DNA from 2 places in the Pseudomonas spartinae genome. Region 1 is predicted to be linked to the other one. Evidence: predicted binding sites of a transcription regulator. Region 1 holds the regulator's gene; the other holds the start of a gene.
What was found. The regulator LexA, encoded in region 1, represses DNA repair genes until DNA is damaged. The targets are predictions, from matches to a motif close to CTGTNTNNNNANACAG.

Region 1 (4,197 bases):
CCGCCTCCACCGGCGTGTTCCTCGGCTGCTCCGGCTATGCGCTGCCGCCGAAGGAACGCTGCAAGGCCACCATCAACCTGGTGCCGGGCGACGAGATCGCTGCAGACGACGAGGGCGAGTCCGAATCGCGGGTTCTGCTTGGCAAGCACCGTTGCCCGATCTGTTCCACGGCCATGGATGCCTACCTGCTGGATGAAACCCGCAAGCTGCACATCTGTGGCAACAACCCGGACTGCACGGGCTACGAGATCGAGCAGGGCCAGTACCGCATCAAGGGCTACGAAGGGCCGAGCCTGGAGTGCGACAAGTGCGGCAGCGAGATGCAGCTCAAGACCGGCCGTTTCGGCAAGTTCTTCGGCTGTACCAATGCCAGTTGCAAGAACACCCGCAAGTTGCTCAAGAACGGCGAAGCCGCGCCGCCGAAAATGGACAAGGTGGAGATGCCGGAGCTCAAGTGCGAGAAGGTGGACGACACCTACGTGCTGCGCGACGGCGCCTCGGGTCTGTTCCTCGCTGCCAGCCAGTTCCCGAAGAACCGTGAGACCCGTGCGCCGCTGGTGCTGGAAATCGTCCCGCACAAGCATGAGATCGACCCCAAGTACCACTTCCTCTGCGAGGCTCCGCAGAAGGATCCGGACGGTCGCCCTGCGGTGATTCGCTACAGCCGCAAGACCAAGGAGCAATACGTGCAGTCCGAGGTCGACGGCAAGCCGACCGGCTGGCGTGCGTTCTACGATGGTGGCAAGTGGAAGGTCGAGGACAAGCGCTAGCGCTGGCTCACGATCAGCTGCGTGTCGCTCTGGCGTCGTAAGCGGCGCTCTGAATGCCTGGACGAGATGCGCGTCAGCTCCCGCTGGCGCGCGTATCATGGCTCGATCTGTAGTGGAGGGCGCCGCAATGGCCAAAGAAATCTATACCCGCACCAATCAGAAGATCTTCTTCGCCGGTATCGCTCTGGATAACTGGCGCAAGGCCGAGGCTTCCTCGGCGTTCAATGTGCAGGCGCTGGTACAGGCCGAGCGCGAGGCCGCGCTGTTTCACCTGTACGGTGGGCTTCTCGGCTTGTGCCATGAGATTGCCGGCTACTACCGCATGAGCGACGACGCGCCCTCGCGTGTCGAGTCGTTCGTTCAGCAGGTCGTGCTCGATGGCGCGCCCAGTCCCGAGCTGGCTGAACTGGTCGAGTTGGCGCAGCAGCGTGAAACCTGGCTGGCTGAGCTGCTCGCTGCCTATGCCGCGTTGTTCCAGCCGCCGCGCGAGGCGCCCAAGGCCAAGGTCGATCCGTCCATGCCCCTGATCACGGCTGTCAGCGTCGGTGAGGAGCCTGTCGAGTTGAGCCTGGACGACGTAGATGCCTGGCGGCAGCAGCTCAAGGCTGTGGTGCTGCGCTTTCGTGAAGGCCTCAGCGAGTGCTGATTGCGCATATCTGGACAAGTGGACTGGGGATGATCCCGTTCGACTGTTACAATGTCATGTTTTCGCATCGAGACTGAACCATGCCCACATCCTTTCTGGAAATCGTCGAACTGCCCGATGGGCGTATTGCCCTGCGTCGTGCAGAGGATGAAGAGGCGTTGGTGACCTTGGATTTCTCCGCTGATGCCAAAGCCTTTCTGCAGGGGCAGCACATCGAAGTCGCCAAGGCCATGCTCAATGTTGGCGTGCAGATGGCCGGTCGAATGGCTGAGGGCGATTTCAGTAGCGAAGAAGAAGAAGGCCCGCGCGTCTTGCACTGAAGTGGTTACGGCTTAACGAAAACGGGGCTCCAATGGAGCCCCGTTTTCGTTTGCGGATCTTCAGCCCAGGCTGATATTCAGGCTTTGTGCGGCGCCGGCATTGGCGGCTTGGGCGAGACGCTGGCGCGTGCTGCGTTCAACCGGGTGCAGCCAGCTGATGACGGTGTGGCTGCGCCCCAGCTTGAGTGCTTCCTCGGCCAGTTCCAGCGCGTTTTGCCCTTGTCGCGGATGCAGCAGTAGGATGCGTTCACGGTTCAGCCCGGCATCGCGCAGCCAGCTTTGCGTGAGGCTGGCCGGCGGTGCCACCAGCGTCAGCCAGCGTGCATCCTGATTCTGGCTCAGTTCACGCAGGATCGGGGCCAGCAAGTGCAGGCAGTGGCCGGCCGCTCCACGCAGAGCCAGTTCGCTGAAAGCCTGATCATCCTCGTTAGTGGAGGTGTCATCGGTAACCAGTGGGGCGCTTGGCGCTCCAGCAAGGAAGGCGTCGAAAAGGGCAAGTTGTGGGCGTTCGAACGATTGCTGCACGTACATGGTGTCTCCTCAGCGGCGGATTACACCGACGCTCAAACCTTCGATGACCAGATCCTGGTGTTCCAGGTCCACTTCGATCGGGGCGAAATCAGGGTTCTCGGCAATCAGCCAGACCTTGTTGCCTTCGCGCTTGAAACGTTTGACCGTCACTTCATCGTCGATGCGGGCAACGACGATCTGGCCGTTGCGGGCTTCGCGGGTGGTGTGCACGGCGAGCAGATCGCCGTCGAAGATGCCGATGTCTTTCATGCTCATGCCGCGCACACGCAGCAGGTAGTCGGCTTTGGGCTGAAAGAACGCCGGGTTGATCTGGCAGGATTCCTCGACGTGTTGCTGAGCGAGGATCGGTGCACCAGCGGCTACGCGGCCGATGACCGGGAGGCCTTCATCCTCGTTTGCGGCGCCTGCCTCGAAGCCCGGAATGCGGATGCCGCGCGAGGCGCCTGGGGTCATCTCGATGGCGCCCTTGCGGGCGAGGGCCTTGAGGTGTTCTTCTGCCGCATTGGGTGATTTGAAACCCAGCTCCTGAGCGATTTCCGCGCGGGTAGGGGGGTAGCCGTTGTCTTCCAGGCAGCGTTTGATGAAGGCGAGAATCTCGGCTTGGCGTGGCGTCAGTTTCAGCATGGCTGGGCTCTGTCTTTTTATACAGTGACTGGGATTATATACAGTAAGTCGGGCTTGGCAACGGTCTATTTGCAGGCGCCGATCTTTCCGCTTGTTACCCGCGTTGGCTAATCTGCGTCTCTGCTTGTTGTAAGCTGTGACCGGGCGGCCAAAAGACGGCTCATGCGGCTTGACAATGCGGTGGGCTGAAACGTATGTTTCAAACAAGTGTTTGTCAGGTGATAACTCATGGCTCAGTCGGAAACCGTTGAACGCATTCTCGATGCTGCGGAACAACTGTTCGCGGAAAAAGGCTTCGCCGAGACATCACTGCGTCTGATCACCAGCAAGGCCGGCGTCAATCTGGCCGCGGTCAACTATCACTTCGGTTCGAAGAAGGCGCTGATTCAGGCGGTCTTCTCGCGTTTTCTCGGGCCATTTTGCGCCAGCCTGGAAAAAGAACTCGATCGTCGTCAGGCCAAATCCGAAACCCAGGTTTCCCTGGAAGAGTTGCTTGAACTTCTGGTCGAGCAGGCGCTGGCCGTGAAGCCGCGCAGCGGTAACGACCTGTCGATCTTCATGCGTCTGCTCGGTTTGGCTTTCAGTCAGAGCCAGGGCCACCTGCGCAAATACCTGGAAGAGGTCTACGGCAAGGTCTTTCGTCGCTACATGCTGTTGGTGCATGACGCCGCGCCGCGCATTCCTCCGCTTGAGCTGTTCTGGCGCGTGCACTTCATGCTTGGCGCCGCGGCGTTCAGCATGTCCGGTATCAAGGCCCTGCGAGCGATGGCCGAGACCGATTTCGGCGTCAATACCTCGATCGAGCAGGTGATGCGCATGATGGTGCCGTTCCTCGCCGCCGGCATGCGCTCTGAGACCGGGGTCAACGATCCGGCGCTGGCTGGTGCGCAACTCAAGCCGCGGACCAAGACGCCAAGCGCTGCCCCCAAGGCATGACCCGGCAGTAGGTGGGCTTGGCTTCGCCCTTCGGCTAAGCTAGCGGCCCATGTCCGATCTCGATTTATTGCATATCTCCATTGCCGATCAGGCGCTGTACGGCTTCAGCGCCGGGCGACTGGTGTTGCGTTTGTCCGTATCCACCGCACGCAATGGAGTGGGCGAGCGCAATGCCTCGGGCTGCACGCCGCGGGGGCTGCACCAGGTGCGCGCGAAGATCGGCGCCGGTTTGCCGCTGGCGGCGGTGTTGCGCGGGCGGCGCTGGACTGGTGAAGTGTGGTCGCCGCAGCTTCACCAGCAGTTTCCTGGCCGCGACTGGATTCTTACCCGCATTCTCTGGTTGAGTGGTCTCGAACCAGGGCGCAATCGC
Region 2 (4,197 bases), on a different contig from region 1:
TCGGTCAGGTCGACGCCGCCGAGCATGCGGGCGATCTCCTCGACGCGACCGCTCTCATCCAGTTTGCTCACGGCGGTGGAGGTGGCGTCCTCACCGCGGCGCTTGTGCACGAATAGATGCTGATGGCCTTGTGCGGCGACCTGCGGCAAGTGAGTGACGCACAATACCTGGCCTCGTTCGCCGAGGCGGCGCAGCAGTTGGCCGACCACTTCGGCGGTTGGCCCGCCGATGCCGACATCCACTTCGTCGAATACCAGGGTCGGTACCCGCGAGGTCTGCGCGGTGATCACCTGGATCGCCAGGCTGATACGCGACAGTTCACCGCCAGAGGCGACCTTGGCCAGGCCGCGCAGTGGCTGACCGGGGTTGGCGCTGACCAGGAACTCGACCATTTCCAGGCCATTGGCATGCGGCTCTTCGCTATTTATCGCCTGCAGCTGGATGTTGAAGCGCCCACCTGGCATGCCCAGGGCCTGCATCTCCTGTTCTACGGCGGCAGACAGGCGCTCGGCGGCATTGCTGCGCAGCGAGCTGAGTTCCGTGGCCTTTTCCTGATAGTGGCGCTCGTAGGCGGCCAGTTCCTCGGCCAGGCGTTCGCTGGCCTGGTCATCGGCATTGAGGCTTTCCAGCTCATCGAACAGTTTTTGCTGCAGGGCTGACAGCTCGGTGGGCTGGATGCGGTGCTTGCGCGCCAGGGTGTAGATGGTGTCCAGGCGTTCTTCGAGAAACTGCTGGCGCTGCGGGTCGGCGTCGAAGTGGTCGACGAAGCGGTTGAGCTCGCCAATGGCTTCTTCCACCTGAATCTGGGCGCTGGCCAGCAGGTTGCTGGCTTCACCGAGGGCGCCACCCTGGCCACCGAAGGCACCCAGGCGGTTGAGGCTGGCGGTCAGTGCTGACAGGACGTTGCCGGCATCGCTTTCGCTGCACAGCTCGAGCACCTGGCGGCAGGCGCCGATCAGGGCTTCGGCGTTGCTCAAGGTCTTGTGTTCCTGCTCCAGTTGCTCCAGTTCGTTGTCACCAAGGGCGAGGTTATCCAGCTCTTCCAACTGGTAGCTGAGCAACTGATGGCGGGCGCGTTGCTCGTCACCCTGGCTGGAAATGCGTTCCAGCTCGTTACGTGTCTGCTTCCAGCGCTGTGCGGCGAGTTGCACCTGGCGCGCCAGTTCCTGACTGCCGGCGTATTCGTCGAGCAGGCGGCGGTGGGTGTCGCTCTTGAGTAGCGACTGGTGTTCGTGCTGGCTGTGGATGTCGATGATCAGCTCGCCCAAGGCCTTGAGGTCGGCCTGTGGGCAGGGGCTACCGTTGATGTAGCCGCGTGAGCGACCTTCGGCGGTAATCACCCGGCGCAGGATGCACGGGCCGTCGTTGTCCAGGTCACGTTCCGCGAGCCAGGCGCGAGCTTCGGGAATGTCCGCCAGGTCGAAGCTGGCGAGAATGTCCGCCTTGTCGCTGCCAGGGCGCACCACGCCGCTGTCGGCGCGATCGCCCAGGCACAGGCCCAGGGCGTCGAGCATGATCGATTTGCCGGCGCCGGTCTCGCCGCTGATGGCGCTCATGCCGGCATCCAGTTCGAGATCCAGGTGGTCAACGATGGCGTAGTTGTGAATGGACAGGTGCACCAGCATGGCGAACGCTCCCGAATTAAGGTCTGGTTATTTATACAGTGTTTTTTCTTTTCCTGGCAATCCTCGTCTATCGCCCCTTGAAAGCTGTGGAATTGACTCCATATAGGCGGCAGGAGTGCGAGCCGGACTCGCGCCGATTCATTCGATAGGAGATAGGCATGGCTGACGAACAGAACCTGGATACGCAGAACCCCGAGACTCAGGCGGCCGAGAGCGCTGCGTCGAGCGACGACCTGGCGGCTCGCGTACAGGCCCTGGAAGAGCAGCTGGCTGCGGCGCAGGACCAGTCGCTGCGCGTAGCGGCCGAGCTGCAGAACGTGCGCCGTCGCGCCGAGCAGGACGTGGAGAAGGCGCACAAGTTCGCGCTGGAAAAATTCGCCAATGACCTGCTGCCGGTGGTCGACAGCCTGGAACGTGGTCTGGAGCTGTCCAGCCCTGACGACGAAGCCATCAAGGGCGTGCGTGAGGGCATGCAACTGACCCTCAAGCTGTTCATCGACACCCTGGCGCGCCACCAGTTGGAAGCGGTCGATCCGCACGGTGCCCCGTTCAATCCGGAGCATCACCAGGCAATGGCGATGGAAGAAAGCGCCAAGGTTGAGCCGAACTCGGTGCTCAAGGTGTTCCAGAAGGGCTACCTGCTCAATGGTCGCCTGCTGCGCCCGGCCATGGTCGTGGTCAGCAAGGCACCGACCACGCCGCCGCCGTCCATTGACGAGCAGGCTTGAAATTCTCGGCAGCGCCCCCATTTCTAAGTCAAGCGTTTTAGTGCTACCGGCGCCTACGAAACCAGGCGACGGAAAAATCAAAGTTTCGGGAGAATTTTCATGGGTAAAATCATCGGTATCGACCTGGGGACCACCAACTCCTGCGTCTCCATTCTGGAAAACGGCAACGTCAAGGTGCTCGAGAACGCTGAAGGCGCTCGCACCACACCGTCCATCATCGCGTACGCCAACGACGGCGAAATCCTGGTTGGCCAGTCGGCCAAGCGTCAGGCTGTGACCAACCCGCACAACACCCTGTACGCGGTGAAGCGCCTGATCGGTCGTCGTTTCGACGAGGATGTCGTGCAGAAAGACATCCAGATGGTGCCGTACAAGATCGTCAAGGCTGACAACAGCGACGCCTGGGTTGAGGTCAACGGCCAGAAGATGGCGCCGCCGCAGATCAGCGCCGAAGTGCTGAAGAAAATGAAGAAGACCGCCGAGGACTACCTGGGCGAGCCTGTGACCGAAGCGGTGATCACCGTTCCGGCCTACTTCAACGACAGTCAGCGTCAGGCCACCAAGGACGCCGGCCGCATCGCCGGTCTCGACGTCAAGCGCATCATCAACGAGCCGACCGCGGCTGCGCTGGCCTACGGCATGGACAAGGCCAAGGGCGACCACACCGTGATCGTCTATGACCTGGGCGGCGGTACCTTCGACGTGTCGGTGATCGAGATCGCTGAAGTCGACGGCGAGCACCAGTTCGAAGTACTGGCCACCAACGGTGACACCTTCCTCGGTGGTGAGGACTTCGACATTCGTCTGATCGACTACCTCGTCGACGAATTCAAGAAAGAAACCGGCATGAACCTCAAGGGCGACCCGCTGGCCATGCAGCGCCTGAAGGAAGCTGCCGAGAAGGCCAAGATCGAGCTGTCCTCGAGCCAGCAGACCGACGTCAACCTGCCGTACATCACTGCAGATGCCTCCGGTCCCAAGCACCTGAACGTGAAGATTTCCCGTTCCAAGCTGGAGTCGCTGGTCGAGGATCTGGTGCAGCGCACCATCGAGCCGTGCCGCACTGCACTGAAAGACGCCGGTATCGACGTCAGCAAGATCGACGACGTGATCCTGGTCGGCGGTCAGACCCGCATGCCGCTGGTGCAGAAGACCGTTGCCGAGTTCTTCGGCAAGGAGCCGCGCAAGGACGTCAACCCGGACGAAGCCGTGGCCATGGGTGCTGCCATTCAGGGCGCGGTGCTGGCTGGTGACGTCAAGGACGTGCTGCTGCTGGACGTTTCTCCGCTGACCCTGGGTATCGAAACCATGGGCGGTGTGATGACTGCGCTGATCGAGAAGAACACCACCATCCCGACCAAGAAGTCGCAGGTGTTCTCCACTGCTGATGACAATCAGAACGCCGTGACCATTCACGTGCTGCAGGGTGAGCGCAAGCAGGCCGCGCAGAACAAGTCCCTGGGCAAGTTCGACCTGGCCGAGATTCCGCCGGCTCCGCGTGGCGTGCCGCAGATCGAAGTGACCTTCGACATCGATGCCAACGGCATCCTGCATGTGTCCGCCAAGGACAAGGCCACTGGCAAGCAGCAGTCCATCGTGATCAAGGCCAACTCCGGTCTGTCCGAGGAAGAAATCGAGCAAATGGTGCGTGATGCCGAGGCCAATGCCGAGGAAGACCGCAAGTTCGAAGAGCTGGCCACTGCGCGCAATCAGGGCGATCAGCTGGTGCATGCCACCCGCAAGATGCTCACCGAGGCTGGCGACAAGGCCACTGCCGAAGAGAAAGCGGCTATCGAGAAGGCCATTGGCGAGCTGGAAGTTGCCGTGAAGGGCGACGACAAGGA

Region 2: recN (DNA repair protein RecN) is a predicted target of LexA. The motif match lies at 1,649-1,664, and genes of this name have one in related genera.

Annotation. Positions count from the first base shown of each region.
Region 1 covers NZ_CBDAMB010000006.1:226,466-230,662, reverse strand. The annotation lists gene topA (type I DNA topoisomerase) at 1-770, shown strand, start outside; gene ACN8M7_RS15405 (DUF6586 family protein) at 898-1,416, shown strand; gene ACN8M7_RS15400 (hypothetical protein) at 1,497-1,736, shown strand; gene sulA (SOS-induced cell division inhibitor SulA) at 1,797-2,267, opposite strand; gene lexA (transcriptional repressor LexA) at 2,277-2,891, opposite strand; gene ACN8M7_RS15385 (TetR/AcrR family transcriptional regulator) at 3,120-3,827, shown strand; gene ACN8M7_RS15380 (L,D-transpeptidase family protein) at 3,877-4,197, shown strand, end outside.
Region 2 covers NZ_CBDAMB010000007.1:222,309-226,505, forward strand. The annotation lists gene recN (DNA repair protein RecN) at 1-1,625, opposite strand, end outside; gene grpE (nucleotide exchange factor GrpE) at 1,784-2,353, shown strand; gene dnaK (molecular chaperone DnaK) at 2,453-4,197, shown strand, end outside.